DNA from 2 places in the Sinomonas sp. B1-1 genome. Region 1 is predicted to be linked to the other one. Evidence: predicted binding sites of a transcription regulator. Region 1 holds the regulator's gene; the other holds the start of a gene.
The links. Region 1 encodes HrcA, which represses chaperone genes, less so after heat shock. Its sites were predicted from a motif close to TTNGCACTCGNNNNNNNCGAGTGCNAA; they were not measured.
Positions count from the first base shown of each region.

Region 2: groL (chaperonin GroEL) is a predicted target of HrcA. The motif match lies at 3,582-3,608, and genes of this name have one in related genera.

Region 1 is NZ_JBCHVF010000001.1:409,358-418,762, forward strand. It holds gene ACQ5BE_RS01920 (PhoH family protein) at 1-746, opposite strand, end outside; gene ACQ5BE_RS01925 (GerMN domain-containing protein) at 958-1,902, shown strand; gene ACQ5BE_RS01930 (16S rRNA (uracil(1498)-N(3))-methyltransferase) at 1,960-2,748, opposite strand; gene dnaJ (molecular chaperone DnaJ) at 2,751-3,878, opposite strand; gene hrcA (heat-inducible transcriptional repressor HrcA) at 3,891-4,907, opposite strand; gene ACQ5BE_RS01945 (DUF3097 domain-containing protein) at 5,062-5,913, shown strand; gene ACQ5BE_RS01950 (DUF4870 domain-containing protein) at 6,004-6,408, shown strand; gene hemW (radical SAM family heme chaperone HemW) at 6,451-7,689, opposite strand; gene lepA (translation elongation factor 4) at 7,690-9,405, opposite strand, start outside.
Region 2 is NZ_JBCHVF010000007.1:99,767-121,260, forward strand. It holds gene ACQ5BE_RS11740 (DUF6318 family protein) at 49-669, shown strand; gene ACQ5BE_RS11745 (hypothetical protein) at 1,029-1,625, shown strand; gene groL (chaperonin GroEL) at 1,776-3,404, opposite strand; gene ACQ5BE_RS11755 (ABC transporter substrate-binding protein) at 3,675-4,898, opposite strand; gene ACQ5BE_RS11760 (LytR C-terminal domain-containing protein) at 4,934-5,530, opposite strand; gene ACQ5BE_RS11765 (DUF3263 domain-containing protein) at 5,580-5,804, opposite strand; gene ACQ5BE_RS11770 (uracil-DNA glycosylase) at 6,015-6,794, shown strand; gene ACQ5BE_RS11775 (siderophore-interacting protein) at 6,853-7,719, shown strand; gene ACQ5BE_RS11780 (threonine/serine ThrE exporter family protein) at 7,775-9,502, opposite strand; gene ACQ5BE_RS11785 (lipid II:glycine glycyltransferase FemX) at 9,534-10,658, opposite strand; gene ACQ5BE_RS11790 (type 1 glutamine amidotransferase domain-containing protein) at 10,773-11,327, shown strand; gene ACQ5BE_RS11795 (L-serine ammonia-lyase) at 11,373-12,785, opposite strand; gene glyA (serine hydroxymethyltransferase) at 12,853-14,178, opposite strand; gene gcvH (glycine cleavage system protein GcvH) at 14,175-14,558, opposite strand; gene gcvT (glycine cleavage system aminomethyltransferase GcvT) at 14,600-15,784, opposite strand; gene gcvP (aminomethyl-transferring glycine dehydrogenase) at 15,876-18,773, opposite strand; glycine riboswitch at 18,815-18,905, opposite strand; glycine riboswitch at 18,907-19,005, opposite strand; gene ACQ5BE_RS11820 (hypothetical protein) at 19,186-19,374, opposite strand; gene ACQ5BE_RS11825 (excalibur calcium-binding domain-containing protein) at 19,489-20,196, opposite strand; gene ACQ5BE_RS11830 (GNAT family N-acetyltransferase) at 20,231-20,884, opposite strand; gene ACQ5BE_RS11835 (Tex family protein) at 21,010-21,494, opposite strand, start outside.

The DNA.
Region 1 (9,405 bases):
GTCCCCGCAGCCATGAGCCGGGGGATGGACTCGGGGTCCATCATGTCGTGCAGCGCGTCGTACAGCGGGCGGAGGTAGGGGTCGATCTTGTCGCTCAGCGTTCCCGGCAGGAAGCCCAGCCTCTCCCCCGCCTCGACCGCCGGCCGCGTGAGGATGATCCGGCTGACGTCCTTGTGCTGGAGTGCCTGGACGGCCTTGGCCATCGCCAGGTAGGTCTTGCCGGTGCCGGCGGGCCCGATGCCGAAGATCACCGTGTGCGCGTCGATCGCGTCGACGTAGTTCTTCTGGTTGGCCGTCTTCGGGCGGATCGTGCGGCCCCGGCTGGAGAGGATGTTGTGGGTGAGCACCTCGGACGGGCTCGATACCGTCTGGGTGCGCAGCATCGACACGAGCTGGGTCAGCGAGGCGGTGGTCACGGCCGTACCCTGGCCGGCCATCGCCGAGACCTCCTCGAAGAGCCGACGGATGTGCGGCACCTCCTCAGGGGGCCCGACGATCGTGAGCTCGTTGCCGCGCGCGTGGAAGGAGACTGCGGGGAACTGCTCCTCGATGAAGCGCAGGGCTTCATCGTGCGGGCCGAGGATCTGGACCATCTCCTCGCTCGAGCCGAATCGGAGCACCTCGGTGCGTGCTGCCGGGGTCGTGTGCGGGAAGTCCGCTGTCACAGGCCGTCTCTCTCCTCGTCCGGGCCGAACCCTCGCGTCGACCCTACGCCGGGCCGCTCGGGTGCCGCCCGTGGCGCCCATCCTACTGCCGCGGCGCCGTGCTGCGACCCAAAGGGGGCCGCAGGGTGCCAACGTCTCAATCGCGCATCACTTGGGACACGGCCGCCTCCACGGGGGCTTCCGCGCGCCGGTGCTGTGCCAAGCTGGAATGTGGCCCGGGCACCCCGACGGCGTCCCGGCGGCCCCGGACACGAGCGACGCCCTCGGGGCGGCGACGACCAGCGGAGGATGCATGGGACCCACAGCGCTGCGCGCGCGCTGCCGGCTCTGGCCGGCTGTGCCTGCGGTGCTCGCGGCTGCCGTGGTCTCGCTCGCAGGCTGCACGGCGGTCGGGTCGCCCCAGCCGAGCATCGCCGCCGGAGCCACGGCGAGCCAGGTCCCCGGAAACACCCAGCCCTCGGCGCCCCTCGAGACGTCCCAGACCTCGGCGAAGGCCCCCGTGTACTGGCTGGGCCGGGCCAAGGACGGCGTGTACCTGTACCGCGAGTTCCGGGACGCTGGCGGCCAGGACAATCCCATCGCGACCGCGCTGCGCATCATGATGTCCCAGAAGCCGCTCGATCCTGACTACTTCAGTCCCTGGCAGACGCCGAAGAAGCTCGCCGCGTCGGTCTCGGGGCGGAACGTGATCACCGTGGATGTTTCGGCGGACGCGTTCAACACCGGCGTGGACGAGCCGACAGCCCAGCTCGCGGTGCAGCAGCTCGTCTACACCGCGACAGCGGCCGCCGCGAGTGCCGGCCTCATCGACTCGGACCAGCCGATCTCGGTCATGCTCCTCGTCGATGGGCACACCTCCCAGCTCGCCTTCGAGCGGGTGCAGCTCGGCCAGCTCATGCAGCGAGATCCCTCGATGCTGGCCCCGGCCTGGATCATCGACCCGCAGGAAGGCGTGGGGCTCGACGGGCCGGTGAAGGTCTTCGGCAGGTCGACCCGGGCGGACCAGGAGCTCGGGTGGCAGGTGCTCCGCAGGGATTCGCCGGGCAAGTCATCCGTCTATCTCAGCGGGACCGTGGCCCCGGGCACCCAGAGCTCGCGTCCCGGCGAATTCACCTTCACGGTCAACCTGCCCCCGGGCGACTACGAGGTCCGGGTGCTGCCCAAGGAGGAGGCCTCGGCCGCCCCGAACACCGGCAACACCGCCTGGGACTCGAAGGACGTGCACGTCGGGCCCTGACGGATCGGCCCCTCCCTCGGCAGTGGACCGCAGCTGCGCACACAGCTCTGTGTGCGGCTAGGAGTCGGTGCGGCCGTCCCGCGCCCGCCAGCGGCCGAGCCGGTCGCCGGCCAGGGCAAGCGCAGCCGGGCCCGCCGTGGACGAGCGCAGGACATGCGGGCCGAGGAGAGCGAGCCGCGCGCCCGCGGCAGTGAAGCGGGCCAGCTCGTCGGGGGTGATCCCGCCCTCGGGCCCGACGACGAAGAGCACCTCGCCCTCGTCGCCATCCTGGGCCGCAAGCGTCTCGAGGACCGTGGACAGCGGCTCGACCGCGTCCTCGTGGAGCACGACGGCGAGCCTCGCCGAGGCGATCCGCTCGGCCAGCCGCGCGCCGTCGTGCGCGGCCTCGACGGCGGGCACGACGGCGCGGCGCGCCTGCTTGGCCGCCGCCACCACGACGGAGCGCCACTTGGCGAGGGCCTTCTCTCCGCGCTCGCCCTTCCACCGCACGATCGAGCGCTCGGCCTGCCACGGGATGACGGCGTCAACGCCGAGCTCGGTCGCAGCCTCGGCCGCGAGCTCGTCGCGGTCGCCCTTGGCGAGGGCCTGGACGAGCACGAACCGGAAGGGCGGGCGCGGCTCACGGGCGACCCGCTCGACGCCCACGGTCAGCGTCTGGCCTTCCGCCCCGGCGACGGTGCCGACAGCCCGGACGCCCGCGCCGTCGGCCAGGTCGACCCCCTCGCCCCTGGCGAGGCGCTTCGCGGCGACCGCGTGGCGGCCCTCAGGGCCTCCCACCTCGATGAGGTCTCCGGGCTGGATCCCGTCGAGCCTTCCGGCCGGGACGTAGAAGAGCGGCCGGGACATCTCTAGAGGTTGCCCAGCTTGTCGCGCAGCTTGGCGAAGACTCCGCCGCTGGCGACGAGCTTGCCGTCGCCCACGTGCTCGCCCCGCAGCTTCGCGAACTGGCGCAGGAGCTCCTCCTGCTCGGCGTCGAGCTTGGTCGGCGTCTCGACCCGGATGTGCACGAGCAGGTCGCCTCGGCCCGAGCCGCGGAGCCGGGCGACGCCCAGCCCGTGGAGGGTGACGACGTCACCGGACTGTGTGCCCGGGCGCAGAGTGATGGTCTGCTCGCCGTCGAAGGTCTCGAGGCTCAGCTCGGAGCCCAGGGCTGCAGCGGTCATCGGGACGCTGACGGTCGCGTTGAGCTGGTCGCCGTCGCGCGTGAACGTCGAGTGCGAGGCCACGCGGATCTCGACGTACAGGTCTCCCGAGGGGCCGCCAGCTGTCCCCGCCTCGCCCTGGCCTGCAAGCTGGATGCGGGTGCCGGTCGACACGCCCGCCGGGATCTTGACGGTGAGCGAGCGGCGGCTGCGGACGCGGCCTTCGCCGCCGCACTCGTTGCACGGGCTCGGGATCTCGGTGCCGAAGCCCTGGCAGGTGGGGCACGTGGCCAGTGTCATGACCTGGCCCAGAATCGAGCGGACGGGCCGCTGGATGTGGCCGCTGCCGCCGCACACCGTGCAGCGCACGGGTTCCGTGCCCGGCTCGCAGCACGAGCCGTCGCAGCGCTCACAGGTCACGGCCGTGTCCACCTCGAGCTTCTTGTTGACCCCGAAGACGGCGTCCTTGAGCTCGATCCGCACCGCGATGAGGGCGTCCTGGCCGCGCCGCACCCGCGAAGCCGGGCCGGCCTGCGCACCGCCCCCGCCGAAGAACGTCTCGAAGATGTCCTGGAACGCGAAGCCGGAGCCGTTGTAGGCGCCGCCGAAGCCGTTGTCGGTGCCGTTCTCGTTGCCCGTGGTGTCGTAGACGCGCCGCTTCTGCGGGTCCGACAGGACCTCGTAGGCGTGCGTCACCGCCTTGAACTGCTCTGAGGCCTCCTCGCCCGGGTTGATGTCCGGGTGGAGCCTGCGGGCCAGCTTCTTGTAGGCCTTCTTGATCTCCTCGGTGGTCGCGTCGGTCGGAACGCCGAGGGTTTCGTAATGGCTGCTCACGGTCTTCTTTCTCTAGCTTCCAGCGAGAATCTTGGAGAGGTACCGGGCGACCGCGCGGACCGCGGCCATGCTGGCCGGATAGTCCATGCGCGTCGGGCCGAGGATGCCCAGCTTGGGGCCGTCGTCCCCGCCGTACCCGGTGGCCACGACAGAGGTCTCGGCAAGGCCGTCGTAGGCGTTTTCGCGCCCGATGGTGACGGCGACTCCCCGGGAGTCGTTCGCCATCTCGGACAGCAGGCGGAGCAGGACGACCTGCTCCTCGAGGGCTTCGAGCACGGGCGAGATGCTCTGGAGGAAGTCGCTGTTCGACCTGGCCAGATAGGCCGTGCCCGCCATGACCATGCGGTCTTCGCGGCTCGACTCGGCCAGGAGGGACAGGCCCCGCCCGAGCTCCGCCGCGAGCGACTGGTCCGCAGGAGGCAGCGACCCGACGACGCGGCCGAGGGCCTCGCCGAGTTTCACGACCGGGGCGCCGACCAGCCCCGCGAGGAGCTTCTCCCGCAGGGCCGCGAGCCGGTCGCGGTCCACCTCCTCGGAGACCGTGTGGACGCGCTGCTCCACGGTCCCGGTGTCTGCGATGAGCACGAGGAGGATCTGATGCGGTGCCATGAGCACCGCCTCCACGTGGCGCACCCGGGCCCGGCCGAGCTGGGGGTACTGCACGACGGCGACCTGGTTCGTCAGCTGCGACAGGAGGCGAACGGTGCGCTCGAGCACGTCGTCGAGGTCGTCGGCGCCGCCGAGGAGGCTCTGGATAGCGTGCTTCTCCGCTGGGGACAGGGGGCGCACGGCGGCGAGGTGGTCGACGAAGACGCGGTAGCCCTTGTCCGTGGGGACGCGTCCTGCGCTCGTGTGGGGAGCCGTGATGAGTCCGTCGTCCTCGAGTGCGGCCATGTCGTTGCGGATCGTCGCACTCGAGACGCCGAGCTTGTGGCGGTCGACGAGTGCCTTGGAGCCGACCGGCTCCCTGAAGTGCACATAGTCCTCCACGATGGCCCGCAGCACCTCGAGCTTGCGCGGCTCGCTCACATCCCACCTCCTGCTCGCATGGCCGTTTGCGTTAGCACTCTCTCAGAGCAAGTGCCAAGTCTATTATGCCCACGCACCGTTCCGCACGGTCTGTGCCCCGCGCCACGCAAGGATGAGCGCACTGTCCGAACGGCGGGGCCGTAGGATCCGACGGGTGGACCGACTCTCCTATGACAGCTGGGGCCCGGCAGACCTGAGCGCCCCCTCCCGACGCGAGCTGCCCACGGTCCCTGCCTCGGTCGGCCTCGTCCTCGAGGACGCCGAGAGCGGATGGGTGGGCGCCGTCACACGCATCGAGAAGTCCGGCGGGATGCACCTCATGACCCTCGAGGACCGGCGGGGCCGCTCACGGTCCTTCCAGCTGGGGTACGGCTTCCTCGTGGACGGCCGCCCGGTCCAGGTGGGCCCGCCGGCACCCCAGCGGACCGCGGCCCCGCCCGCCCGTACGGCCTCGGGGTCGGTCCGGGTCGAGGGCATGCGCGCACAGGTTGCCAAGGCCAGCCGCATCTGGGTCGAGGGCAAGCACGACGCCGAGCTCGTCGAGAAGGTCTGGGGAGACGACCTGCGCGTTGAGGGAATCGTCGTCGAGCCGCTGCACGGTGTGGACGACCTCGCGGCCGCCATCGCGGACTTCGGGCCCGGCCCGGAACGCCGGCTGGGCATCCTCGTGGACCATCTGGTGGAGGGATCGAAGGAGTCCAGGATCGCAGCGGAGGCCATGCGGAGCCCCGGGGCTGCAGGGAACGTCCTCATCGTCGGCCACCCGTACGTGGACGTCTGGCAGGCCATCAAGCCGTCCACGCTGGGGATCCCTGCCTGGCCGGCGGTGCCGCGGGGCACCGACTGGAAGACCGGCATCCTTGCCGCCTTCGGCTGGCCCCGCAGCACGCCCGAGGACTTCGGGCTCGCGTGGCAGAAGCTGCTGGGCACCGTGCGCACCTACGCGGACCTCGAGCCCTCCCTGCTGGGACGCGTCGAAGAGGTGATCGACTTCCTGACCGCCTGAGCGCACAACCTTGGATATCCTTGGAATGCCCTCGGGCAGGCCGTCTGGTGCGGCCACCGCACGACGACACCGAACAGGCAGGGACATCCAGTGGCCGAGTACCCGCAGGACCGACGCGACGGAGAGAGCGAATACCACGGCGCGCCAGCCCGTGCCATGCCGCTCACGGCGGCTGAGGACCGCCAGTGGGCGACGCTCGCTCACTTCGGCGGGATCCTCGGGTGCCTGCCGTCGCTGCTGATCTACCTGGTCTTCAGGGACCGTGGGCCCTTCACGGCCCAGGAGTCCAAGGAGGCGCTCAACTTCACGCTCCCGCCGACCGCCGCCGCCGTGGTCTGCAACATCCTGGCGCTCATCCCGGTGGTCGGGAACGTGTTCGCGGTCCTGGCGACGCTCGTGTGGATCGCGCTCACGGTCTTCTCCGTGATCGCCGGCATCCAAGTCAACCGCGGCCAGCCGTACCGCTACCGCTACAACCTCCGGCTCATCTCCTAGGAACCGCGGGCACGCGCCGGAACGACGGGGGCATGGTCTGGTTCAGGCGAGAAGCCGGCGCACCACCGCGTCCGCGAGCAGGCGCCCGCGCAGCGTGAGCACAAGCCGCCCCCGGAGGGCCGCCGCACCCTCGACGAGCCCCTCGGCGATCAGGCCCGCAACCTCGGAGCGGCTCTCCGGCCCGAGCTCCGCCACAGGCAGGCCTGAGGCTAGCCGGATCTGCAGGAGGACCCGCTCGACGTGGCGCGTCTCGTCGTCGAGCGTCTCCCGGCCAGCCGCAGGGGAGGTTCCCTCGCCCAGCCGCGCGGCGTAGGCGGTGGGATGCTTGACGTTCCACCAGCGGACTCCGCCGACGTGGGAGTGGGCTCCCGGGCCGATCCCCCACCAGTCCCCGCCGTTCCAGTAGGCAAGGTTGTGCCGGCAGGCGTACCGCACCGATCCGGCATCCCCCCGGGCCCAGTTGCTCACCTCGTACCAGCTGAAGCCCGCGTCGGCGAGCACGGCGTCGGCGAGCTCGTACTTCTCGGCGTGGTCGTCGTCGTCGACGTCGGGGACCTGACCGCGGCGGATCTGCGCAGCGAGCTTCGTCCCCTCCTCGACGATGAGCGCATAGGCGCTCACGTGGTCGGGTTCGCAGGCAAGGGCTGCATCGAGTGACGCGCGCCAGTCATCGAGGCTCTCCGCCGGCGTGCCATAGATGAGGTCCAGGCTCACGTCAAGGCCTGCCTCCCGCGCCCAGCGCACCGCCTCGGGCACGCGCGACGGCGTGTGGGTGCGGTCGAGGACCCGCAGCACGTGCGGGACGGCGGACTGCATCCCGAAGGACACCCGCGTGAAACCGGCCGCCGCGAGGGTCACGAGCGACTCCGCCGTGACCGAGTCCGGATTGGCCTCGGTCGTCACCTCGGCGCCGGGCTCGAGGCCCCACTCCTCCACGGCCGTCGTGAGGATCGTGGCGAGGTCCTCCGCCGGCAGGAGGGTGGGCGTTCCTCCGCCGAAGAAGACGGTCGACAGGGGACGACGCGGCACGCCGGAGGCGTCGAGGGCCGACGCCGCGAAGCGCACCTCGGACGCCGCGGTAGCGGCGTACGCGTCCTGCGAGGCTCCGCCGCCGAGCTCTTTCGCCGTGTAGGTGTTGAAGTCGCAGTACCCACAGCGGACGGCGCAGAACGGGATGTGCGCGTAGAGCGAGAAGCCCCGCCCCGCGGCGCCGGCCGCAGCCTGCGGCGGCAGGGCGCCGTCGGCCGGCGCGGGGTCCCCGAGCGGCAGTGTGCTGGGCACTTACTTCTTCGCTCGATCCTTCGAGTCTTTCGACTCGTCCGTGGTGAGCGCCGCGATGAAGGCCTCCTGCGGGACCTCCACGCGCCCGACCATTTTCATGCGCTTCTTGCCTTCCTTCTGCTTCTCGAGCAGCTTGCGCTTACGGGTGATGTCGCCGCCGTAGCACTTGGCGAGGACGTCCTTCCGGATCGCGCGGATGTTCTCGCGGGCGATGATGCGCGAGCCGATCGCGGCCTGGATGGGGACCTCGAACTGCTGGCGCGGGATGAGCTCCCGGAGCTTCGCCGTCATCATCGTGCCGTACGAGTAGGCCTTGTCCCGGTGGGTGATGGCGCTGAAGGCGTCCACCTGCTCGCCCTGGAGGAGGATGTCGACCTTGACCAGGTCGGCGGCCTGCTCGCCGTCGGCCTTCCAGTCGAGCGACGCGTAGCCGCGGGTCTTGGACTTGAGCTGGTCGAAGAAGTCGAAGACGATCTCGGCGAGGGGGATCCAGTAGCGCAGTTCCACGCGGTCCTCGGACAGGTAGTCCATGGCCTTCATCTGGCCGCGGCGGCTCTGGCACAGCTCCATGATCGCGCCGACGAACTCGTTCGGGGCGAGGATCGTCGCGGAGACCATCGGCTCCCGCACCTCTTTGACCTTGCCGGTGGGGAACTCGCTCGGGTTCGTGACCGTGACGACCGACTTGTCCTCGAGCGTGACCTCGTAGATGACGTTGGGGGCGGTGGAGATCAGGTCGAGGTTGAACTCGCGCTCAAGGCGCTCCCGCACGATCTCGAGGTGCAGGAGGCCGAGGAAGCCGACGCGGAAGCCGAAGCCGAGGGCGGCCGAGGTCTCCGGCTCGTAGACGAGCGCGGCGTCGTTCAGCTTGAGCTTGTCCAGGGCGTCGCGCAGGTCCGGGTAATCCGACCCGTCGAGGGGGTACAGGCCCGAGAAGACCATCGGCTTGGGGTCCTGGTAGCCGCCGAGCGATTCCGCGGCGGGCTTGGACAGGTTGGTGATGGTGTCGCCGACCTTGGACTGGCGCACATCCTTCACGCCCGTGATGAGATAGCCGACCTCGCCCACGCCCAGGCCCTTCGACGGGATGGGCTCCGGGGAGATCACGCCGATCTCGAGCAGCTCGTGGCTGGCCTTCGTGGACATCATCTGGATGCGCTCGCGCGGGTTGAGCGAGCCGTCCACGACGCGGACGTAGGTCACGACGCCGCGGTACGTGTCGTACACCGAGTCGAAGATCATGGCCCGGGCGGGGGCCGTCGCATCACCGACCGGTGCAGGGATGGCCGCCACGATGCGGTCCAGGAGCCCCTCGACGCCGACGCCGGTCTTCCCCGACACCTTCAGCACGTCTGCCGGATCCCCGCCAATGAGGTTCGCGAGTTCCTCCGCGTATTTCTCGGGCTGGGCTGCGGGGAGGTCGATCTTGTTCAGGACCGGGATGATCGTGAGGTCGTTCTCCATCGCGAGGTAGAGGTTCGCGAGCGTCTGCGCCTCGATCCCCTGCGCCGCGTCGACCAGGAGGACGGCTCCCTCGCAGGCAGCGAGCGAGCGGGAAACCTCATACGTGAAGTCGACGTGCCCAGGCGTGTCGATCATGTTCAGCGCGTAGGCGGTGCCGTCGACCTCCCAGGGCATGCGCACGGCCTGGGACTTGATGGTGATGCCGCGCTCGCGCTCGATGTCCATACGGTCCAGATACTGGGCCTTCATGTC
Region 2 (21,494 bases), on a different contig from region 1:
CACCGGTCGCCCGTGTGGCGGCCGACCAACGACTTCGGGGGAATGTCCATGGCGCACCATCGCGCACTTCGTTATGCCCTGCCCGCGCTGCTTCTCAGCGGTTCGCTACTCGTCTCAGGCTGCGGAGGCGGCGCAACAGCCGGACCGAGCCCGACCGGAGGGCCCTCTTCAGAGGCCGCAACAGCTGACCCTCGGCCGACGCCGGCAAGCTCCACCGCACCGGCACGCAACGTTCCGGTCCCTGCACTGCCGGAAGCTGCGAAGCAGAACACGCGGGAGGGATTCGAAGCCTTCGTCCGGCACTACATCGACCTTCTGGACTACGCCTACCAGACCGGGGACACGAAGCCGGCCCTCGCGGTGGCAGACCCGGGTTGCAATATGTGCAACACGATAACCAAGGACGCCAGCACTATCAGTGTCCAGTCTTGGCTGGTCGGGGGAAGGCTTCAGGCTTCAGAAATTTCTGTCGACGCGTCTCCAGATATTGACTCAATCTGGCTCGCATACCTCTCGCTTACCCAAGCGCCCTACGTTGATTACGCACCCACCGGGCCACTCGCAACTACTTCTCCCAGCCCATTGAAGGGGTTAGTCGCACGCGGCGAGTTCACTGAGGGAGCATGGCGAATGTTCGACCTAGGCACCCCGAAAGGTGCAAAGAAATGATGGGGCGCCGATTTCGTCCATCCGTTCTCGCGACAGCTCTCACTCTTAGTCTCTTGGCGCCGACGTCGATAACGATGGCACGCGCTGCTTCTCTGGAACGTCCGGCACCTGATCCAACCGGCCCCCCTACCAGAGCCGGGGCCAGTGGTGGGAGCATCATCGCCGAAGCTGACAATGAGACGTCTAGCGCGCTTTCTCGTCGAGATGAGCGCTCGAGCGAGTCAGTAAGGTCAGCTGGCATGGTGGAGGGCCCTCAAGCCCCCCAACCCTACTGGGACCGAGCGTGTCTGACTGACCCGAACGAGGTGGCCACGAAGTGCCTTCCTCAGCAGGATCGCTGCGGCGGAGATGGTGAGCTGATGCAGCTCATGGTGCCCGTTCCGGGGACAACGCCCACCCGCTATGCGAAGTCGGGCGCCCCGACATGCCAGTTCCCGGACCAGCCGGTGCCGGTGCAGGGACCGGCTGCGATTCCTGCCTTCACCCAGAAGGAGTTCCGCGAGCTGCCTTTGGCCGCCGCGGCCATCGGGTCCCAGCCCGGCCGGCACACGCTCAAGGGCGCTGAGACCAACATCTACGCCGATGCCAAGGATCAGACGTTCAATCTCACCCTCGCAGGCCATGGCTTCGTCATCAGGGCCCGTCCGGCAGAATACCGGTGGACGTACGGCGACGGCGCAGCCCTCACCACCACAGCGCCGGGTGGCCCCATCCCGGAGAGCCGCTGGGGCGAGAAGACCGTCACTAGCCACGCCTACGCAGCTACCGGCACCGTCGCCGTCGGACTTACAACGATCTTCACCGGCGAATACTCGGTCAACGGCGGCCCGTTCCAGGCGATCGTCGGCACAGCCGAGGTCCCCTCGCTCCCGCGCACGCTGAGCATCTGGCGCTCGGAGGTCAAACGCTACGCCGACGACTGCAACGTCAATCCCGCTGGCGACGGCTGCTCCTAGGCACGCACCGCGCGTACCCGAGACAGAAACGCGGACGGCGGGGTCCCCACAGAAGTGGGGACCCCGCCGTCGTGCGTGGGGTGGCCGGGCGGACACTCCGCGTACCCGAAACGTCAGATACGCGGATTGTCCGTACCCGAGACGGGGGGCTTAGAAGCCGCCCATGCCGCCCATGTCGTCGGCACCCGGGCCGGCCGGAGCGGCCTTCTCGGGCTTGTCGGCGACGACGGCCTCCGTGGTGAGGAACAGGCCGGCGATCGACGCGGCGTTCTGCAGCGCCGAGCGGGTGACCTTGACCGGGTCGTTGACGCCGGCGGCCAGGAGGTCCTCGTAGACGCCGGTGGCGGCGTTGAGGCCGTGGCCGGCGGGCAGGCCGCGGACCTTGTCCACGACGACGCCCGGCTCAAGGCCCGCGTTGAAGGCGATCTGCTTCAGCGGGGCGTCGATGGCGACCTTGACGATGTTGGCACCGGTGGCCTCGTCGCCCTCGAGCTGGAGGTTCGCGAAGGCCTTGGCGCCGGCCTGGATGAGGGCCACGCCACCACCGGCGACGATGCCCTCCTCGACGGCAGCCTTCGCATTGCGGACGGCGTCCTCGATGCGGTGCTTGCGCTCCTTGAGCTCGACCTCGGTGGCCGCGCCAGCCTTGATGACGGCCACGCCGCCGGCGAGCTTGGCGAGGCGCTCCTGGAGCTTCTCGCGGTCGTAGTCCGAGTCGGAGTTCTCGATCTCGGCGCGGATCTGGGACACGCGGCCGGCGATCTGGTCGGCGTCGCCGGCACCCTCGACGATCGTGGTCTCGTCCTTGGTCACGACGACCTTGCGGGCCTTGCCGAGCAGCTCGACCGTGGCGTTCTCGAGCTTGAGGCCGACCTCCTCCGCGATGACCTGGCCGCCGGTGAGGATGGCGATGTCGGTCAGCATGGCCTTGCGGCGGTCGCCGAAGCCCGGGGCCTTGACGGCGACGGACTTGAAGGTGCCGCGGATCTTGTTGACGATGAGCGTGGCCAGGGCCTCGCCCTCGACGTCCTCGGCGATGATGAGGAGCGGCTTGTTGGTCTGCATGACCTTCTCGAGGACCGCGACGAGGTCCTTCACCGAGGAGATCTTGGAGTTCACGATGAGGATGTACGGGTCCTCGAGGACCGTCTCCTGACGCTCGGCGTCCGTGACGAAGTAGGCCGAGATGTAGCCCTTGTCGAAGCGCATGCCCTCGGTGAGCTCGAGCTCGAGGCCGAAGGTGTTGGACTCCTCGACGGTGATGACACCCTCCTTGCCCACCTTGTCGAGGGCCTCGGAGATGAGCTCGCCGATCTGGGTGTCGCCGGCGGAGATGGACGCGGTGGCGGCGATCTCCTCCTTGGTCTCGATCTCCTTCGCGGAGGAGAGGAGCTCCTCGGTGACGGCCGCGACGGCCTTCTCGATGCCGCGCTTGAGCGAGAGCGGGTCGGCGCCGGCGGCGACGTTGCGGAGGCCCTCGCGCACGAGCGCCTGGGCGAGCACGGTGGCGGTGGTGGTTCCGTCGCCGGCGACGTCGTCGGTCTTCTTGGCGACCTCCTTGACGAGCTCCGCGCCGATCTTCTCGTACGGGTCGTCGAGCTCGATCTCCTTGGCGATGGAGACACCGTCGTTCGTGATCGTGGGGGCGCCCCACTTCTTCTCGAGGACGACGTTGCGGCCACGCGGGCCGAGGGTCACCTTGACGGCGTCGGCCAGCTGGTTGAGGCCGCGCTCGAGGCCGCGACGGGCCTCCTCGTCGAATGCAATGATCTTGGCCATGACGGCTTCGGTCCTTTCGGGACGTGTCTGTCGGTGGGCCACCCTGCTGAAGCGCCCGCGACGGCCGGCTCCCGGGCCCGTATGGACGGACCGCGGAGGCCTCACCCCAGCGAGGTGTTCCTGTCCCCCGCGCCTGACAGCGTTAGCAGTCAGAGCGTGGGAGTGCTAGGTCAATGTTTAGCACTCGACCCACCCGAGTGCAAGCGCACAGCCCGTCCCGGACGCTCCCGCGCCGGCGTGTTCGCGGCCAGCGCACGACGGCGCGCGCGGCTACCGCGCGACGGTCACCTCGCCGTCGTGCGCGGGCAGGTTGTCCGCATGGAAGGCGAGCACCATGAACCGGCCAGTGGTGACGTCCCCGTGCCCGTCGAAGTCGATGGGCCCGGACTCCCCCTCGTAGTCCACCGCGGTCCCGCGGCCCTGCGCCGCGAGGCATGCGGCCAGGCCCGAGCACTTCTCGCGTCCGGCGGCCTGGCCCGGCCCCTGCCCGGCGGCCTCCCCGCCCGAGACGGAGGTCAGTCCGGAGGCGATGGAGGCGCCGGCGTCGTCGCCGGCCGCACCGGCAGCGAGGATCGCGAGGGCGGCGGCGTCGTAGGCCTCGGCCGCGAAAGTCATGTCCTTCAGGCCGGGCTCATGCTCGAGGACCGCGGTCTGGAAGTCGATGCTCGGGAAGGCACCCGGGACGGCGGCGTGGGCGCCGTCGAGCACGCCGTTCGCGAGCGCCGAGCCGTACTGGTCCACGAGCCCGTCGGAGAGCAGGAGCCTGCTCCCGGGGATCCCGGCCTCGGCGAGCTGGGTGAGCACCGACCGGCCGTCCGAGCGCGCGACGACGAGAACGGCGTCGGCGTCCTTCGCTCCCGCGGCCTTGGACCGGACGTCGCCGCGTCCGAACTCGGCGCTGCCGGACTCCTCGAGCCCGGCGGCCGAGGCCGCTCCCGCCGCGCCGGCCGCGACAGCCTTCCCGTATGCGCTGTCCTCGTGCAGCACCGCAATGCGGTGGGCTCCGGTGCGCTTGGCGAGTTCGACGAGGGCGGCGCCCTCGGCGCCCTCGGGCGCGGCGGTGCGGAAGAAGAAGCCGCCGCTCCGGTAGTCGCTCAGGCTGGCAGCGGCTGCCGCCGGGGAGATGAGAGGGACCTTTGCGGCGGCGAGCGCGTCGATGGCGGCGGGCGCGCGGCTCGAATCCGTGGGCCCGATGACGACGTCGGCGCCGGCCTCCGCGAGGCGCTTCGCTCCACTGCCCGCGTCCTCGCCGACGGCTGCGTCCAGCAGCTCGACCGGCTTCCCCTTGAACCCGCCGGCGGCATTCGCCTGCTGCACCGCGAGCACGACGGCGGCGCGCTGGGCGTCGTTCAGGTAGGCGGACTGGCCGGCGGAGTCCAGGATGAGGCCGAGCCTCAGGACGCCGTCGCCGGATGGCGCCGGCTGGGCGGTGCGCGCGTCGCCGCTGGGGCCGCAGGCCGCAAGGGCAAGAGACGCGAGGCCGGCGGTGGCCACGGCAGCAAGCCGTGGCAGTGCGGTGCCGCGGCACCTCACCCGGCGTACCCGGGGCCCACCACGGCGGCCAGCGGCAGCCCGAGCGCCGGCGCCTCGAGCACGGTCTGGATCCCGAGGTCCGCCGCCAGGGCCTTCGCGGACCCGGCGTCGGCCGCGGAGCGGTAGTACACCACGGACGAGTTGACGGGGGCGCCGGCCCAGTTGCCCACGTCCGTGACCGTCCAGCCGGCCGTGCGAGCGGTGGTCGCGACGCGGTTGCCGAGCCCGGCCGTGCCGGTCGCGTTGTACACGCCCACCTCGAGGGCCTTGTTGGCGCTCTCGGTAGGCGTGGGGGTGGGCGCCGCTGAAGTCGGCGCCGGGGCAGGCGCGGAGGCCGCGGGCTGGGAGCCCTCGGGGGCGGCCTGCGAGGTCGACGGCGCCGACGCCACGGCGGATTCGGAGCCGCTGATCCCGAGGCGCGGGAGCAGGAAGAAGGCCACCGCCCCGATCACGAGGGCGAGGATGCCTGCGGCGAGGATCCACCCGAGGCCCGACCGCCGCTGCGGCTCCTCCCCCTCCCGCGTCCTGTGCACGCCCTGCCTGCGGGGAGACTCGGGTACTGCATCGAATTCGTCGCGGGGGTACGTTCTCATGCCTGGGTCAGGGTCCTTGTCGGTGGCCTGCTGGGGACAGCGGGCAGCGTCAGGCGCCCCCACCGAGCCGGCGGGCGGTGCGCGCGCGCTGCCGCGACGTCCTCAGTCTACGCAACCTCTTCACGAGCATCGGATCGTGGGCCAGGGCGGCCTCGGTGTCGATGAGGGTGTTGAGCTGCTGGTAGTAGTGCGTGGCGGAGAGGTCGAAGAGGTCGCGGATGGCCTGTTCCTTGGCGCCCGCGTACTTCCACCACCCGCGCTCGAGGGCCAGCATCTTCACGTCCCGCTCGCTGAGCCCCTCCACGGGGCGGCCTGCCGCCGCCCGCTCGAGATCCTGGGCCCTGACATGGGTCTGGTGCGCTGCTGCCGACATGGGTTCCAGTTTAAGAGGGAACTACAGGAGTGTCATTCCGGCGCGCCCGGCGCTGCGCCCAGAGCGTAGTCTCCCGGGCGCCGCCGAGCTCCCTCTGGCACACTGGCGTGGATGATGGACGCCGAACCCCTCTTCGACCTGCCGGCCCCCGCAGCGGGCGGGTCCCCCGCCGCCGACCCCGCGGCGTCGTCCGAGGAGGCCGCCCGCGAGTTCGAGCGGATGGCGGCCGCCCCGCTCGCCGAGCTCGTGCACCCCGAGTGGGCGGTGGCCCTCGCTCCCTGCGAGCCGACGCTGCGCGCCGCGCTCTCCGCCCTGGCCCGCCAGGCGCACGACGGCGCCGTCATCCTCCCAGCCCCCGCGCGCCTCCTGCGGGCCTTCGCCCGCCCGCTGCACGAGGTGAAGGTGATCGTTATCGGCCAGGACCCGTACCCCACGCCCGGCCACGCCATCGGCCTCTCCTTCGCATGCGACGCGCACGTCCGGCCCCTCCCCCGCAGCCTCGCCAACATCTACCGGGAGCTGGCCGCCGACCTCGGCGTGCCTGCCCCCAGTGACGGCGACCTGTCCCCGTGGGCCGAGGAGGGCGTCCTGCTGCTCAACCGGGTCCTGTCGGTGCGCGCCGGCGCGGCCGGGTCGCACCGCCGGCTCGGCTGGGAGGAGGTCACCGACGCGGCGGTGCGGGCGGTCGTCGCCCGCGGCGCACCGCTCGTGGCGATCCTGTGGGGCAGGGACGCGCAGTCGGTCGCGCCTCTCCTGGGAGCGACGCCGACCATCGCCTCGGCGCACCCCTCGCCGCTGAGCGCGTCGCGGGGCTTCTTCGGCTCGCGCCCGTTCAGCAGGGCGAACGAGCTCCTGGCCCAGCAGGGCGCCGCTCCCGTCCGCTGGGCCTGACCCAGGCCCCGCGTCACGGGAGCCGGGCCGGCGCGGGCCACCCGGTAGTCTGGGGCGCATGACTTCGCCCGCCGAGAGCCCAGCGCCGCAGGGACCCGCCGCCGCCCCCGCGAAGAGGGCCCGGCCCACGCTCGACCTCGTGGTCGCGCGCACCGAACAGCTGACCCCCCACATGGTCCGGGTCGTGGTGGGCGGGCCCGGGTTCGACGCCTTCGTGGACAACGGCTTCACCGACAAGTACGTGAAGATCGCCTTCCCGACGGCGCTGCCCGGGGGCCGCTGGCCGGACGGGCCCGTGGACCTGCAGGCGCTCAAGGAGTCCCTCCCGCGCGCGCAGTGGCCCGTGTCCCGCACCTACACGGTGCGCTGGTTCGACCCTGCGGCCAGAGAGGTCGCGATCGACTTCGTGGTCCATGGCGACGAGGGCCTCGCCGGGCCGTGGGCCGCAAACGCGCAGCCGGGCGACCGGCTCGTGTGCACCGGCCCCGGTGGCGCCTACTCCCCGGCCCCGGACGCGCCGTGGTACCTCTTCGCCGGAGACGAGTCCGCGCTTCCCGCGATCGGGGCGGCCCTCGAGGCCCTCCCGGCGGACGCGACCGGGATCGCGTTCCTCGAAGTCGGCAGCGGAGACGACGTCATCGAGCTGCGCGCGCCCTCCGGGATCGATGTCCGTTGGCTCTCCCGCGAGGGCTTCCCCGCGGGCGAGACCCTGGTGCTCGCCGAGGCCGTCGCCGAGTCGACGTGGCCGGAGGGCATCCCCCACGTGTTCGCCCATGGCGAGCGGGGGGCCATGAAGGAGCTCCGCGCCGTGTTCAAGCAGCGCGAGGTGCCGCGCGAACGACTGTCCCTCTCCGGCTACTGGGCCCTGGGCCGAGCGGAGGACCAGTTCCAGGCGGAGAAGAAGCTCCCCATCGGCCAGATCTGAACCGGCGTCCCGGGGGCACACCCACGGGGTAACTCTGGGGGTCACCTCCCGGGGGTCACCTCCGGCGGGAGCGGCGGCGCCGCTCGAGGGAGGCCCCACCACGGGTGAACGGCCGCGCGAGGTTGTCTCCGAGCACGACGCCGGCCGCCGCCCCCAGGATGATGGCCATCGCCGTGAGCATGCCCCCGGCGCCCGTGGTGATCTGCTCGGCGTCGACCGTCGCGATGTACATGGAGCGGAAGATCGTCAGCCCGGGCAGGAGGATGAGCGCCGCCGGGACCGCGACCACGAGCTGCGGCGCGCCGAGCCGGAGGGCCACGATCCGCGCGAGGAACCCCATGACGACGGCGCTCACTGCGGGCGCGATCCTGTCCCCGACCCCGAGGAGCCCCACCCCGGTCAGGGCGAGGTACCCCACGACGCCGACGGCAGCCGTCGGCAGCACGAGCCTCCGGGAGGTCTGCTCGGTGATGGCGATCGAGGCGACGGCGGCCCCGATGAGCAGCACCTGGACGATGTACGGGTAGGCGGGCGGGAACGTCTCGGTGACGTCGATCCGCTCGATCCCTAGCAGCTCCCCCACGGCCGTGGCGACGGCGATCCCGGCCACGAGCGCGGCGAACGTGAGGAACGCCGAGAGGTACCGGCCGGCGGCCGTCACGGGGAAGCCGTTGATGGCGTCCTGCGTCGCGGAGACGAGCCGGGCGGTCGGCAGGAGCAGGAGGATGCCGCCCACCACAACGATGGCCGGCGCGATCGGCAGCTGCGCGGCGAACATCAGCAGCGCGACCATCGTCACCACGAACGAGCTCGCGAGCGTGACGAAGAAGTCCGGGATCCTCCACCGGCCCATCACCCGCGCCACCACCGAGATCAGCAGGTTGGAGCCGAAGGCGATGAGGGACGCGAGCTGGCCCCCGCCGATCACTCCCACGAACGCCGCCGCGAAGACGCCGAACGCGAAGGTCACCGACCATTTGGGGAACGGCTTGGCGCGCCGCGAGATGCTCTGGAGCCGGCGCATCGCCTCGTCGCGGCCGACGCCGCCCGCGGCGATCTCGGTGACGAGCTGGTGCACGAGCACGAGGCCCGCGTAGTTGCTCGTCCACGAGCGGACCACGCGCATGAGCGTGATCGGCGTCCCGTCCTGCGGCGCGAAGTTGATCGCCACGGACTGGTTCGTGATGTCCACCTCGATGTGCCGGAGCCCGAGGGCGGCCGTCGAAGCGATCATGGAGGTCTCGACTTCGAGGGCGCCTGCCCCGTAGCGGAACATCGTCTCGGCCAGCAGGAGTGCGAAGTCGAGGGTCCGCCGGGCAGACTCGTCGGGCCCGGATGGGATCGCGAGGTTCTCGTACGGGCTGCCGGCAAGCCGGTCCACGATGCTCATCGGAGCCGTGGGCGGGTTCTCGCCCCGCATGAACCGCGCGAGGACGCGCTTCGCGGCGGCGTTGGCGCGGACCTGCGAGGCGCTGATCGGCTGGGTGGCCGGGTTCCCCGGCGCCGCGGGCGGCGGTGCGACCGCGGGAGCGGCTGCCGGGGGCGCGACCGGCGTCGGCGTGACGGCCACCGGGGCGACCGGTGCCGGCGTGGGTGCGTGCTGCGCGGGCGGGACGGACGACGGCGCGTGGCCGCCCGCCGTCGTGCGTTCCCCGGCGGCAGTGGTCGCCGAGCTGTCCGATGCCGCCGCAGGCGCGTCGGTGAAGGCGATGGGTGTGATCTGCGGAATCACGCCGGCGGGGATGTCCCCGCCGGGCCCCTCCGCGCGTTCGGACTCCGCCATGCGTATCCCTCCCCCGGGACCCTTTCGTGGATCAGTAGAACTGCTGGCCCGTGCGGCGCGTATAGAGCTGGCGCGCGATCCGCTCGCCCGCCGTCGTCCATGCCCTGTAGCGCAGCGGGTCGATGACGAAGTCCCAGCAGCCCACGAAGTCAGTCACGGTCTTGGTGAACGAGGTCTTGAACAGGCCCAGGCCGTGGAACGGGTGGGAGGTGTCCTTCAGGCGGTCCGCCGGGGGCGTGCCGCAGAAGTCGTACTCGGTGCAGCCGAGCTCCTTGACGCGGTTGATCGCGGTCCACTGCACGAGGTGGGAGTCGCCGTACTGGGTCCGCTTCTGCAGCGAGCCGCCGTCCTTGTACGTGCCCTTGCGGCCGTAGTTGATGACGAAGGCTCCGACGGAGGGCCGGCCGTTCTCGTAGACGAAGTAGAGCCGCCCCTGGCCGCGCTGGGTGAATTCGGTCCAGAACTGGCGGTAGTAGTCGAAGCTGCGCACCTGCACGCCGGTGCGCGACTTGGAGTTCAGCGTCCCGGTCATGAGCGCGTGCATGGTGCGGTAGTTCTCGAGCGTGGGCTCCGCCTCGACCACCTCGACCCCCTCGCGCTCGGCGCGGCGGACGGCGTTTCGGCCGCGGGAGTGGAGGCTCTTGAGGATGAGGCGGGGCTCGGTGCTGATGTCGAGGATCGCCGTCGAGTCGTTGGGCTGCAGGTTGGGGACCTTGACGAGGCCGGCCCCGGCCAGGAGCGCGCGGGAGGAGTCGGAGTCGACGATGTCCGGCTCGATCTTGACGGCGAACACGCCGAGGCGCTCCCGGAGCACGAACTCCTTCACGGCGGCGAGGGCCGCGGGGACCTGCTCGGCGGCCGCGACGTCCGGGCCCTTGATGAGGTACCAGAAGCGGCCCAGCAGGGGGACGGACTTCTCCAGCACGAGGTTGTAGCTCGGCTGTGCTTCATGCTCGCCGGCCTCTCCCCCGTGGCTGCCGCGCGGCTCCAGCACGAGGTGCCGGACGTCCCACCCGAAGTTCCTCTTGACGGCCGCGAACGCCGCCGACTGGAGCAGGTTGCCGCCATTGGGGTTGGCCGTGACGTGCTTGTCCCAGTTCTCGATCTCGGTGTCGTTCGCGAAGCGGGCGGTGAAGGTGACAGTGTGGCTGGTCACGGAAGCGGGATCCCTTCGGTCTGGCTGCGGGCCTCTGCCAGTCTAGTCAGTCCGCGCTGCTGCCCTCCCCTCGGGGCCGGTTTGCGCTCCCGGCGGATCGGGCAACCGGTAGGCATGGCACATGACATCACCGGCAAGAAGATCGCGTTCCTCCTGACCAACGGCGTGGAGCAGGCCGAGCTCACCGAGCCGTGGAAGGCCGTCGAGCAGGCGGGCGGCCAGCCGGTCCTGGTCTCCCCTGAATCCGGAACGATCACCGCGATGAAGGGCGACTGGGACCACGGGGATTCCTTCCCTGTCGACGTCCCGCTCTCCGGGGCCAACCCGGACGACTACGACGCGCTCGTGCTCCCCGGTGGAACCGTGAACGCGGACAGGATGCGCCTCGAGAAGGAGGGCGTCCCGTTCGTGAAGTCCTTCGCCGAGGCCGGCAAGCCCATCTCCGCGATCTGCCACGGCCCGTGGGTCCTCATCGAGGCGGGCGTGGTGAAGGGCCGGACGATGACCTCCTACGCGTCCCTCGAGACCGACCTCACCAATGCGGGCGCGCAGTGGGTCGACCAGGAGGTCGTGACAGACCACGGCCTCACGACCTCCCGCAACCCCGGCGACCTCGAGGCCTTCTGCAGCAAGATGCTCGAGGAGATCGCCGAGGGCCAGCACAGGTAGGAGCGCCGCCCCCAGGGGCCCGGCACGCTCTCAGCCGCTGGGCCCCTAGCACTCCACCACGTTCACCGCGAGGCCGCCCATGGCGGTCTCCTTGTACTTGTGGCTCATGTCCCTGCCCGTCTCACGCATGGTCACGATGACCTCGTCGAGCGAGACGCGGTGCGTGCCGTCGCCCCAGAGCGCCATCTTGGCGGCGTTGATGGCCTTGGCGGCGGCGATCGCGTTGCGCTCGATGCAGGGCACCTGGACGAGCCCGCCGATCGGGTCGCACGTGAGGCCGAGGTTGTGCTCCATGGCGATCTCGGCCGCGTTCTCGACCTGGGCGGGGGTTCCGCCCATCACCTCGGCCAGACCGGCGGCGGCCATGGACGACGCCGAGCCCACCTCGCCCTGGCAGCCCACCTCCGCGCCGGAGATGGAGGCCTGCTCCTTGTACAGGACACCGACGGCGCCGGCGGCCAGGAGGAACTTCACGACCACGTCGTCCTTGTCCTCCTGCGTGGCCTTGTCCATGCCGGGGGCATAGTTGAGCGCGTAGTAGAGGACGGCGGGGATGATCCCGGCCGCGCCGTTGGTCGGCGCGGTCACGACGCGGCCGCCGGAGGCATTCTCCTCGTTCACCGCGAGGGCGATGAGGTTGACCCACTCCTGCCAGTACTTGGGATCGCGGTCCTTGTCCTCCTTCAGCAGCCGCTCGTGCCAGTCAGGCGCCCGACGGCGCACCTTCAGTCCGCCGGGAAGGAGCCCCTCGCGCTTGAGGCTCGACTCGACGCAGCCCTCCATGACAGCCCAGATGTGGAGGAGCCCGTCGCGGATCTCGTCCTCGGACCGGGAGGCCTTCTCGTTGACGAGCATGATGTCGCTGATCGAGAGGCCCTTCGAGGAGCAGCGCCCCAGCAGCTCGGCAGCGGTGCGGAACGGGAAGGGGAGCTCCTTCTTGGACTCGTCGAGCTCCTTCTGCGCGGAGTCCTCCTCGCCCTCGCGCACGATGAAGCCGCCGCCCACGGAGAAGAACGTGGCCTCGTGGAGCAGCTCAGGCGACCCCTCGGCGTCGTCCGCGCCGAACACCTGGAACTTCATGCCGTTGGTGTGCCGGGGCAGGACCGTGAGCGGGTGCAGGACCATGTCCTTCACCCCGTACTCGAGGAGCGCCCCGCCCGCGAGGTTGAGCTTGCCCGTCTCGTCGATCGCGGCGAGACGCTCCTCGACCTGGTGCGGGAGGATCTCCTCCGGCTCGAAGCCCTCGAGGCCCAGGAGCACGGCCGTGAAGGTCCCGTGGCCGTGGCCCGTCGCGGCGAGCGAGCCGTAGAGGTCGACGCGCAGCGAGGCGACGCGATCGAGGATGCCCTTCTCGTGCAGCTCGCGTGCGAAGACGGCGCCCGCGCGCATGGGACCCACGGTGTGGGAGCTGGAGGGGCCGATGCCCACGGAGAACAGTTCGAAGACGCCGACGGCCATGTCGGGGATCCTTCCTGAAAGAGTTCGGGGTGCGTGGGCCCGGGATGGCCGGGCCCACGCAGGGGGGTCACGCCAGGTCGGAGACCCCCGGGTAGAGCGGGTGCGCCGCGGCGAGGGCCTCGACGCGGGCCTTGAGGCCGGACAGGTCACCCTCGGGCCCGGCGATGAGGGCCTCGGCGATGATGTCGGCAACCTCGCGGAACGCCGCCTCGCCGAAGCCGCGGGTCGCGAGCGCCGGCGTGCCGATCCGCAGGCCCGAGGTGACCATCGGCGGCCGTGGGTCGAACGGGACGGCGTTGCGGTTCACCGTGATGTCGATCGCCGCGAGGAGGTCCTCGGCCTGCTGCCCGTCGAGGGCGGCGTTGCGGAGGTCGACGAGGACGAGGTGGACGTCGGTGCCACCCGAGACGACGCCGATGCCGGCGGCCTTGACATCATCCTGCGTGAGCCGCTCGGCGAGGATCTTCGCACCGGCCAGGACACGCTCCATGCGCTCCTTGAACTCCGGCGAGCCGGCGATCTTGAACGCCACGGCCTTGCCGGCCACGACGTGCTCGAGCGGGCCGCCCTGCTGGCCGGGGAACACCGCGGAGTTGACCTTCTTGGCGATGTCCGGGTCGTTCGTCAGGATGATGCCGCCGCGCGGGCCCGCGAGGGTCTTGTGCGTCGTCGACGTGACCACGTGGGCGTGCGGGACGGGGCTCGGGTGCAGGCCCGCGGCCACGAGGCCGGCGAAGTGGGCCATGTCCACCATGAGGTAGGCGCCCACGGAGTCGGCGATCCGGCGGAACTCGGCGAAGTCGAGCTGGCGCGCGTAGGCGGACCAGCCGGCCACGATGAGCTGCGGCCGGTGCTCCTGGGCAAGGCGCTCGACCTCGGCCATGTCGATCCGGTGGTCGTCCTCGCGGACCTGGTACGGGATGACGTTGTAGAGCTTGCCGGAGAAGTTGATCCGCATGCCGTGGGTGAGGTGGCCGCCGTGGGCCAGGTTCAGGCCCATGATCGTGTCGCCCGGCTTGATGAGGGCGTGCATGACCGAGGCGTTCGCCTGAGCGCCGGAATGCGGCTGCACGTTGGCGTACTCGGCGCCGAAGAGGGCCTTGACGCGCTCGAGCGCGAGCGTCTCGATGACGTCGACGTGCTCGCAGCCGCCGTAGTAGCGCTTGCCTGGGTAGCCCTCGGCGTACTTGTTGGTCAGGACCGAGCCCTGCGCCTGCATGACGGCCACAGCGGTGTGGTTCTCGGAGGCGATCATCTCGAGGCCGCCGCGCTGGCGGGCTGCCTCGGCGTTGATGCTCGCGGCGACCTCCGGGTCGAGCGCGGCCAGGTCGGCGTCGAGCGACTCCGAGCGGACCTGCTCGAACTGCGCTGCGCCCTGCACGGGGGCGCTCACAGCTCGCCGCCGTTCTTCTCCGCGTACTCCTCGGCCGACATGAGCGGGCCCTCCTCGGAGACCTGGACGGTGAAGAGCCAGCCGGCGCCGTACGGGTCCTCGTTGACCAGGGCCGGGTTGTCGATGGCCTCCTGGTTGACCTCGACGACCGTGCCGGAGACCGGCGAGTAGAGGTCGGAGACGCTCTTCGTCGACTCGATCTCGCCGCAGGTGGCGCCCGCGGTGACCTCGCTGCCGGCCTCCGGCAGGTCGAGGTAGACGACGTCGCCCAGCGCGTCAGCGGCGACCTGGGAGACGCCGACCTTGGCGGCGGCGCCGCCGTCGGTGTCGAGCCACTCGTGCTCTTCGGAGTAACGGAGGCCGGTCTGGACCTTGCTCATAGTGGTCTTCCTTTTCTTCTCTGAAGGGAAAGCGTGGAGCGCTACTTCTGGCGCTTGTAGAACGGGAGCTCGACGACCTCGAAGGGCTCGGCCTTGCCGCGCAGGTCGGCGTCGAGCTTCGTGCCGGGAGCGGAGAGCTCCACGTCGACGTACGCGAGCGCGACCGGGTAGCCGAGGGTGGGGCTGGGCTGGCCCGACGTCACCTCGCCGACCTGGGCGCCGTCCTTGAGGATCGGGTAGTGGCCGCGGGCGGCGCGCCGGCCGAGTCCCTTCAGGCCGACGAGGCACTGGCCGCTCGTGGTGCCCTCGCCGGCGGCCTTCTTGGCCTCGAGCGCGGAGCGGCCGACGAAGTCGCCCTCCTTGCTCTTGAGGGCGACGACGCCGCCCAGGCCCGCCGCGAAGGGCGAGCGCTCCCGGGAGAGCTCGTTGCCGTAGAGGGGCATGCCGGCCTCGAGGCGCAGGGAGTCGCGCGCGGCGAGGCCGCACGGGATCAGGCCGTGGCCCTCGCCCGCGGCCTTGAGTGCGTCCCAGAGGGCGGCGGCGCTGCCGTTGCCGACGAACAGCTCGAAGCCGTCCTCGCCGGTGTAGCCGGTGCGGGCCAGGAGGACAGGGATGGTGCCCTGCTCGAGCTCCACCTCGACCTCGACGGCCGCGTAGTACTTGAGGCCCGTGACGGCCTCGGCGTCCTGGGCGCGCACGACGGCGAGCACGATCGCCTCGGCGTTCGGGCCCTGGACCGCGACGAGCGACGTCTCGTCGGAGGCGTTGCGGAGGGCGACCTTCCCGGCGTCGGACGAGGCCGAGAACGCGGCGAGGCGGTCCTCGAGCTCGGCGGCGACGGTCAGCGCGTTGCCGGCGTTGGGCACCACGAGGAAGTCGTTCTCCGCGACACGGTAGACGATGAGATCGTCGATGATCCCGCCGTCCTCGGCGCAGATGAGGGAGTACTTGGCCTTGCCGACCGCGATCGCGGACAGCTTGCCCACGAGCGCGTAGTCGAGGAACGCGCCGGCGCCGGGGCCGGTGGCCCAGACCTCGCCCATGTGGGAGAGGTCGAACAGGCCCGCCGTCTCACGGACGGCGCGGTGCTCGGCGAGCTCCGAGCCGTACTTGAGCGGCATCTGCCAGCCGCCGAAGTCGGTGAACGACGCGCCGAGCTCGGCGTGCCTGTCATACAGGGCGGTGTGGCGCTCTGTGGCGGTGCGACCAGTGGTGGTCTCAGTCATGGAAAGTCTCCTTGCGATGGTTGAGCGAAGCGAAGCGGAGTCGAAACATGGTCTGGAGCCGGTTTCGACTCCGCTCAACCAGCGTGGTCGGTCAGTTCTCGAATGCTTCGAGGGGCGGGCACGCGCAGACGAGGTTGCGGTCGCCGCCGGCGCCGTCGATGCGGCCGACCGGGGCGAAGTACTTGTCCTGCGTGTGGACCGAACCCGGGAAGGCGGCCTGCTCGCGGGTGTAGGGGCGGTCCCAGTCGGAGGAGACGACCGCGGCGGCCGTGTGCGGCGAACGGCGCAGCGGCGACTCCTGGACGGTGAAGTCGCCGGCAGCGACCTGGTCGATCTCTGCGCGGATGGCGACCATCGCGTCGATGAACCGGTCGATCTCGCCGAGGTCCTCGGACTCGGTCGGCTCGACCATGAGCGTCCCGGCGACCGGGAACGCGAGGGTCGGGGCGTGGAAGCCGAAGTCGATGAGGCGCTTCGCGACGTCCTCCGCGGTCACGCCGGTCTTGGCGGTGAGGTCGCGCAGGTCGAGGATGCACTCGTGTGCGACGAGGCCGCCCTCTCCCGTGTAGAGGACGGGGAAGGAGGAGTCGAGGCGCCTGGCGATGTAGTTCGCGGCCAGGAGCGCGGACTTCGTGGCCTCGGTCAGGCCGTCGCCGCCCATGAGCTTCACGTACGCCCACGAGATCGGGAGCACGCCGGCGGAGCCGAAGCGCGAGGCGGAAACCGGCACGTCAGCCCCGCCGTCCCACGTCGCGGCGTCGCCCGGCATGAACGGGGCGAGGTGCGCGCGGGCTGCGACCGGGCCGACGCCCGGGCCACCGCCGCCGTGCGGGATGCAGAACGTCTTGTGCAGGTTCAGGTGCGAGACGTCGCCGCCGAACTTGCCCGGCTGGGCGAGGCCGACGAGCGCGTTCATGTTCGCGCCGTCGATGTAGACCTGGCCGCCCGCGGCGTGGACCGCGTCGCAGACCTCGCGGACGTCGGCGTCGTACACGCCGTGCGTGGACGGGTACGTGATCATGATCGCCGCGAGCTCGTCGCGGTGCGCCTCGATCTTGGCGTTGAGGTCCGTGTGGTCGATCGTGCCGTCGGAGGCCGTGGCGACGACGACCACCTTCATGCCTGCGAGGACGGCGGAGGCCGCGTTCGTGCCGTGGGCCGAGGCGGGGATGAGGCACACGTTGCGCTGCGCCTCGCCCCGGGAGGCGTGGTAGCCGCTGATCGCGAGGAGGCCCGCGAGCTCGCCCTGCGAGCCCGCATTCGGCTGGATGGAGACCTGGTCGTAGCCGGTGATGGCCGCGAGGTCCGCCTCGAGCCCGGAGATGAGCTCCCGCCAGCCCTCGGTCTGCGAGTCCGGAGCGAACGGGTGGATGCCCGCGAACTCGGGCCACGTGATGGCCTCCATCTCGACCGTCGCGTTGAGCTTCATCGTGCAGGAGCCCAGCGGGATCATCGTGCGGTCGAGCGCGAGGTCGCGGTCCGAGAGCTTGCGCAGGTAGCGCATCATCTGCGTCTCGGAGCGGTACGAGTGGAAGACCGGGTGGGTCAGGTACTGGCTCGTGCGCAGCGCGTCGGACTCGATCGCGAAGCCGCCGGCGCCCGTCCCTGTGCCGCTGGCGCCCAGGTGGACGTCGACGCCATCGCCCGCGGCGCCGGCGCCGAACACGCCGGCCACGGTGGCGACATGCTCGGACGTGGTGGTCTCGTCGCACGAGATGCCCACGGTGTCGGCGTCGACGAGGCGCAGGTTCACGCCCTGCTTCTCGGCCTTCTCCACGAGGGCGGCGGCGCGGCCGGGGACACGGGCCGTGATCGTGTCGAAGAAGCTGCGGTGGGCGATCTCGACGCCGGCGCCCTCGAGGGCCGCGGCGAGCGAGCGTGCGTGGCGGTGCGTGCGCTCCGCGATCGCCCGCAGGCCCTCGGGGCCGTGGTAGACGGCGTACATGGACGCGACGATCGCGAGGAGCGCCTGCGCCGTGCAGATGTTGGACGTGGCCTTCTCGCGGCGGATGTGCTGCTCGCGGGTCTGGAGCGCGAGGCGGTAGGCGGGGACACCGGCGTCGTCCTTGGAGACGCCCACGAGGCGGCCGGGGAGCTGACGCTCGAGGCCGGCGTGGACCGCCATGAAGGCGGCGTGCGGGCCGCCGTAGAAGAGCGGGACGCCGAAGCGCTGCGCGCTGCCGACGGCGATGTCCGCGCCCTGCTCGCCCGGGGACGTGATGAGGGTCAGGGCGAGGAGATCCGCGGCGATGGTCACCATCGCGCCGCGCTCCTTGGCCTGGGCGATGAGGCCCGAGGCGCTGGCGACGAGGCCGGACGCGCTGGGCTGCTGCAGGACGATGCCGTTGATCGGGCCGTCGGGCAGGCCGGCGGAGAGGTCGGCGACCTCGACCTCGAAGCCGAGGGCCGCGGCGCGGCCCTTGACGATCGCGATCGACTGCGGGAAGAGGTCCGCGTCCAGCACGGTCCGGCCGTTCGCGGCGGCCTTGTTCTTGTTGGCGCGGCGCATCAGCAGCACGGCCTCGACGACGGCGGTGGCCTCGTCCAGGAGGGACGCGTTGGCGATCGGGAGGCCGGTGAGGTCCTCGACCGCCGTCTGGAAGTTCAGGAGGGCCTCGAGGCGGCCCTGGGAGATCTCGGGCTGGTACGGGGTGTACGCGGTGTACCAGGCCGGGTCCTCGACGATGTTCCGGCGGATGACCGGAGGGGTGACGGTGTCGTAGTAGCCCTGACCGATCATCTGGACGCGGGGCTTGTTCTTGGCCGCCAGGGCACGGAGGGAGGCGAGGGCTTCGGACTCGCTGAGCGCTGAGTCGAGCGTGAGCGGCTGCTCCTGCTTGATGCTGTCGGGCACAGCTGCCGAAGCGAGCGCGTCGATGCTGTCGAACCCGACGGTGTTGAGCATGTGCTTGATGTCGGCGTCGCGCCGGACGCCGATGTGGCGGTCGACGAAGACTGCGGGGGAAAGGTCCGTCACGGGGAACTCCATCATTTCGGCCCACCCGGTGGGGTGTGGCGATGTAACAGGTTCCTCCCCGCTCTGTATGGGACCTGAGAGATTCCGCCGGATGGTTCCGGCTTGCACCGTCGGTGAGCCCAGTTGGGCCGCTTTCCAGAGTTGCCTTGCCGCAGCGGTACAGGTGCCTGAGAGATTCCTGGGGAGGTGTTGCTCCTACGGCGCCTGCTTGCTCTTGCTCGCAGGACTCTCCCGCCGCAGATCAGAGGCTGTCTTCAATTGTGCGCACACCCCGAGCGTTCGGCGCCGTGGTGTACGTCCAATTCTGCTATGCCAAGGGTCACATCGGCAAATGCCTGCCCGATCCGGGTCCAAGTGAGAGCCGCCTCCCGGGACGCCGAAGGGCCCCGTCCTGATGGACGGGGCCCTTCTCGCCTGGCGCAGCTCAGCCGGCGATCGGCGACCGCTCGCGCCGCAGCCGCTCCTGCGCCGCCTCGGCGGTCTGATGGATGCCCTTGAAGGCTCCCACCATGAGCGTCGTGCCCAGGAATGCCAGGACACCGAGCCCGAACAGCAGCGCGCCCAGCGCCACGGTGCCGAAGAAGACGGCCGTCTGAAGGTTGAAATCGAACATCGCTCCACTCGCTCCGGCCCCTCCCCTAGAAGGACCACCCCCTAATTTTCGCTGCCCGACGGCGGCGGAATGACGTGGAGGCGGACGCGGCGGCTGTGATATTCGACACCCGGGTCAGTTGCAGGCGATCCCGTCGCCGTTCCGGTCGAGCTGGAGGCTGTACCCGGCCTCGCCCGCGGTCAGCGTCGCGATTCCCGCCGCACGCAGCGCACCGCAGTTCTTGTAGCTCGGGGTGGGGGCGGGGCGGGCCGGCGCCGGGGCCACGGTCTGCGCGGGTGCCGGCGGCGCGGCAGCCGCGGACACGGGCTGCGGGGCGGGCGGCGCCGAGGGGGTCTGGCCGGGCGCAGCGCTCGGCGCTTCCGGTGCGGCCGTTGTGGCGGGGATGCTGGTCGGGGCTGCGGACGCGGACGACGGCCCGACGGCGGGCTGCGTCGCCGTCGCACCCGGCGCCGGGACACGGCCCGCGGGGGCGGCCAGACCGCTGAGCGCCGAGGACCAGGCGCCGGCGACTCCCTGCACCGAGGCTGCGCCAAGCGCGAGGACGAGGACCACGATGCCTCCCCGCACAACAGCGGTCGGCACGAAGCCGGAGCCGGCGGACCTCCGCGCGGAGGACTTCCAGAAGAGAGCGAGGCACAGGAGCACCGCCGCCACGACAAGGACGGCGGCTGGGGCGACCACGAGACCGGCGACCGCCACGCCCGCGGCCAGGGCCACGAGAAGCGTCGTGAGAGGACGGATCCGGGTACGCTCGCGGCGCTCCCTCAGGCCCTCTCCGGACCCTGGAGGAGCCTCGTCGTGGGGTCCGGTCTCAGGTAGCACCGCATGCCATTCTGCCACGCGGCCGCGCTCGGCCTCAGGTGCGCGGGCCGCCCCTGCCACCGCGGTGGGCTTCCCATTCTTCCCGCAGCACCCCGTAGACGACCGCGTCGTAGAGCTCACCGCGGACCTTCCGGGCCTTGCGGAACCGGGCTTCCTCGGTGAAGCCGAGCTTCTGGCCCACCCGGCACATGCCGACGTTCCCGCTCCAGGTCGCGAAGTCGAGCCGGCCGCTGTCAGTGGCCGCGAAGAGGTAGTCGGTCCACAGTGCCAGCGCCTCGGTCCCGTACCCGCCGGACCAGTGCGCCGGGTCGAACACGACGAGGCCCAGCCGCCGCCACGGCAGCAGCGCGGTGCCGTCTGCGGACTCCTCCCCCGGTTTCTCCTCCCAGTACCACGAGGCCTGGCCCACGAACTCGCCCGAGGCCGCGTCCACCACGGCGAGGTTCTCGCGCACGGCCGGCCAGTCGGCGTCGTGCGCCCGCCGCAGGAGCCCGTCGCACCAGCGGTTCGCGCCGTCGGCGGTCCACCGCGAGTAGAACGGTCCGTCGAAGAGCTGCCACTCGTGGACCCCGTTGGGGGTCGTGCCGGGGGCAGGAGGGACAATCCACCGCCGGTAGGCCTCGATGTCTTCGGGGGTCCAGTCGCGCAGCACCACGCGCGACCCGGTCAGGAGCACAGGGGAGGTCACCTGCGCCACCGTACACGCAGACCACGCCCGGCGCCGTCCGAGGGAGCGGCGCCGGAGCGGCCAGCCCTCGGGCTGTGCCGGCACACGGCTCGCGGGCGGCGCTCAGGCATGCACTGCCGCGGCGCTCAGGCGAGCCCCGCCCGGCGCAGCGCCTCCGCCAGAGCGGTGTCAGCGGGTTCGGGCCGGTTGCCCCGGGGCGCACCGCCTCGCTGGGCACCGCTCCGCTGCCCCCGCCCGGGCTGGCTGCCGGTCCGCTGCTGGCTGCCGCCCTGCCGCTGTCCGCCCTGCTGGCTGCCGTCCTGCCGCTCTCCGCCTTGCTGCTGGCCGCCCGAGCGCTGCTCCCCGGCCTTACGACGCCGGTCCTCCCCGCCGCGTGCGCCCGCCCCGGCGTTCCGCCCCGCTCCGGGCTCGTCGTCGAGGCGCAGCGTGAGCGAGATGCGCTTGCGCGGCACGTCGACCTCGAGGACCTTGACCTTCACGACCTGTCCCGACTGCACCACCTCCCGCGGATCGGCGACGAACCTGCTGCTCATGGCCGAGACGTGCACCAGGCCGTCCTGGTGCACGCCGATGTCGACGAAGGCGCCGAACGCAGCAACGTTGGACACGG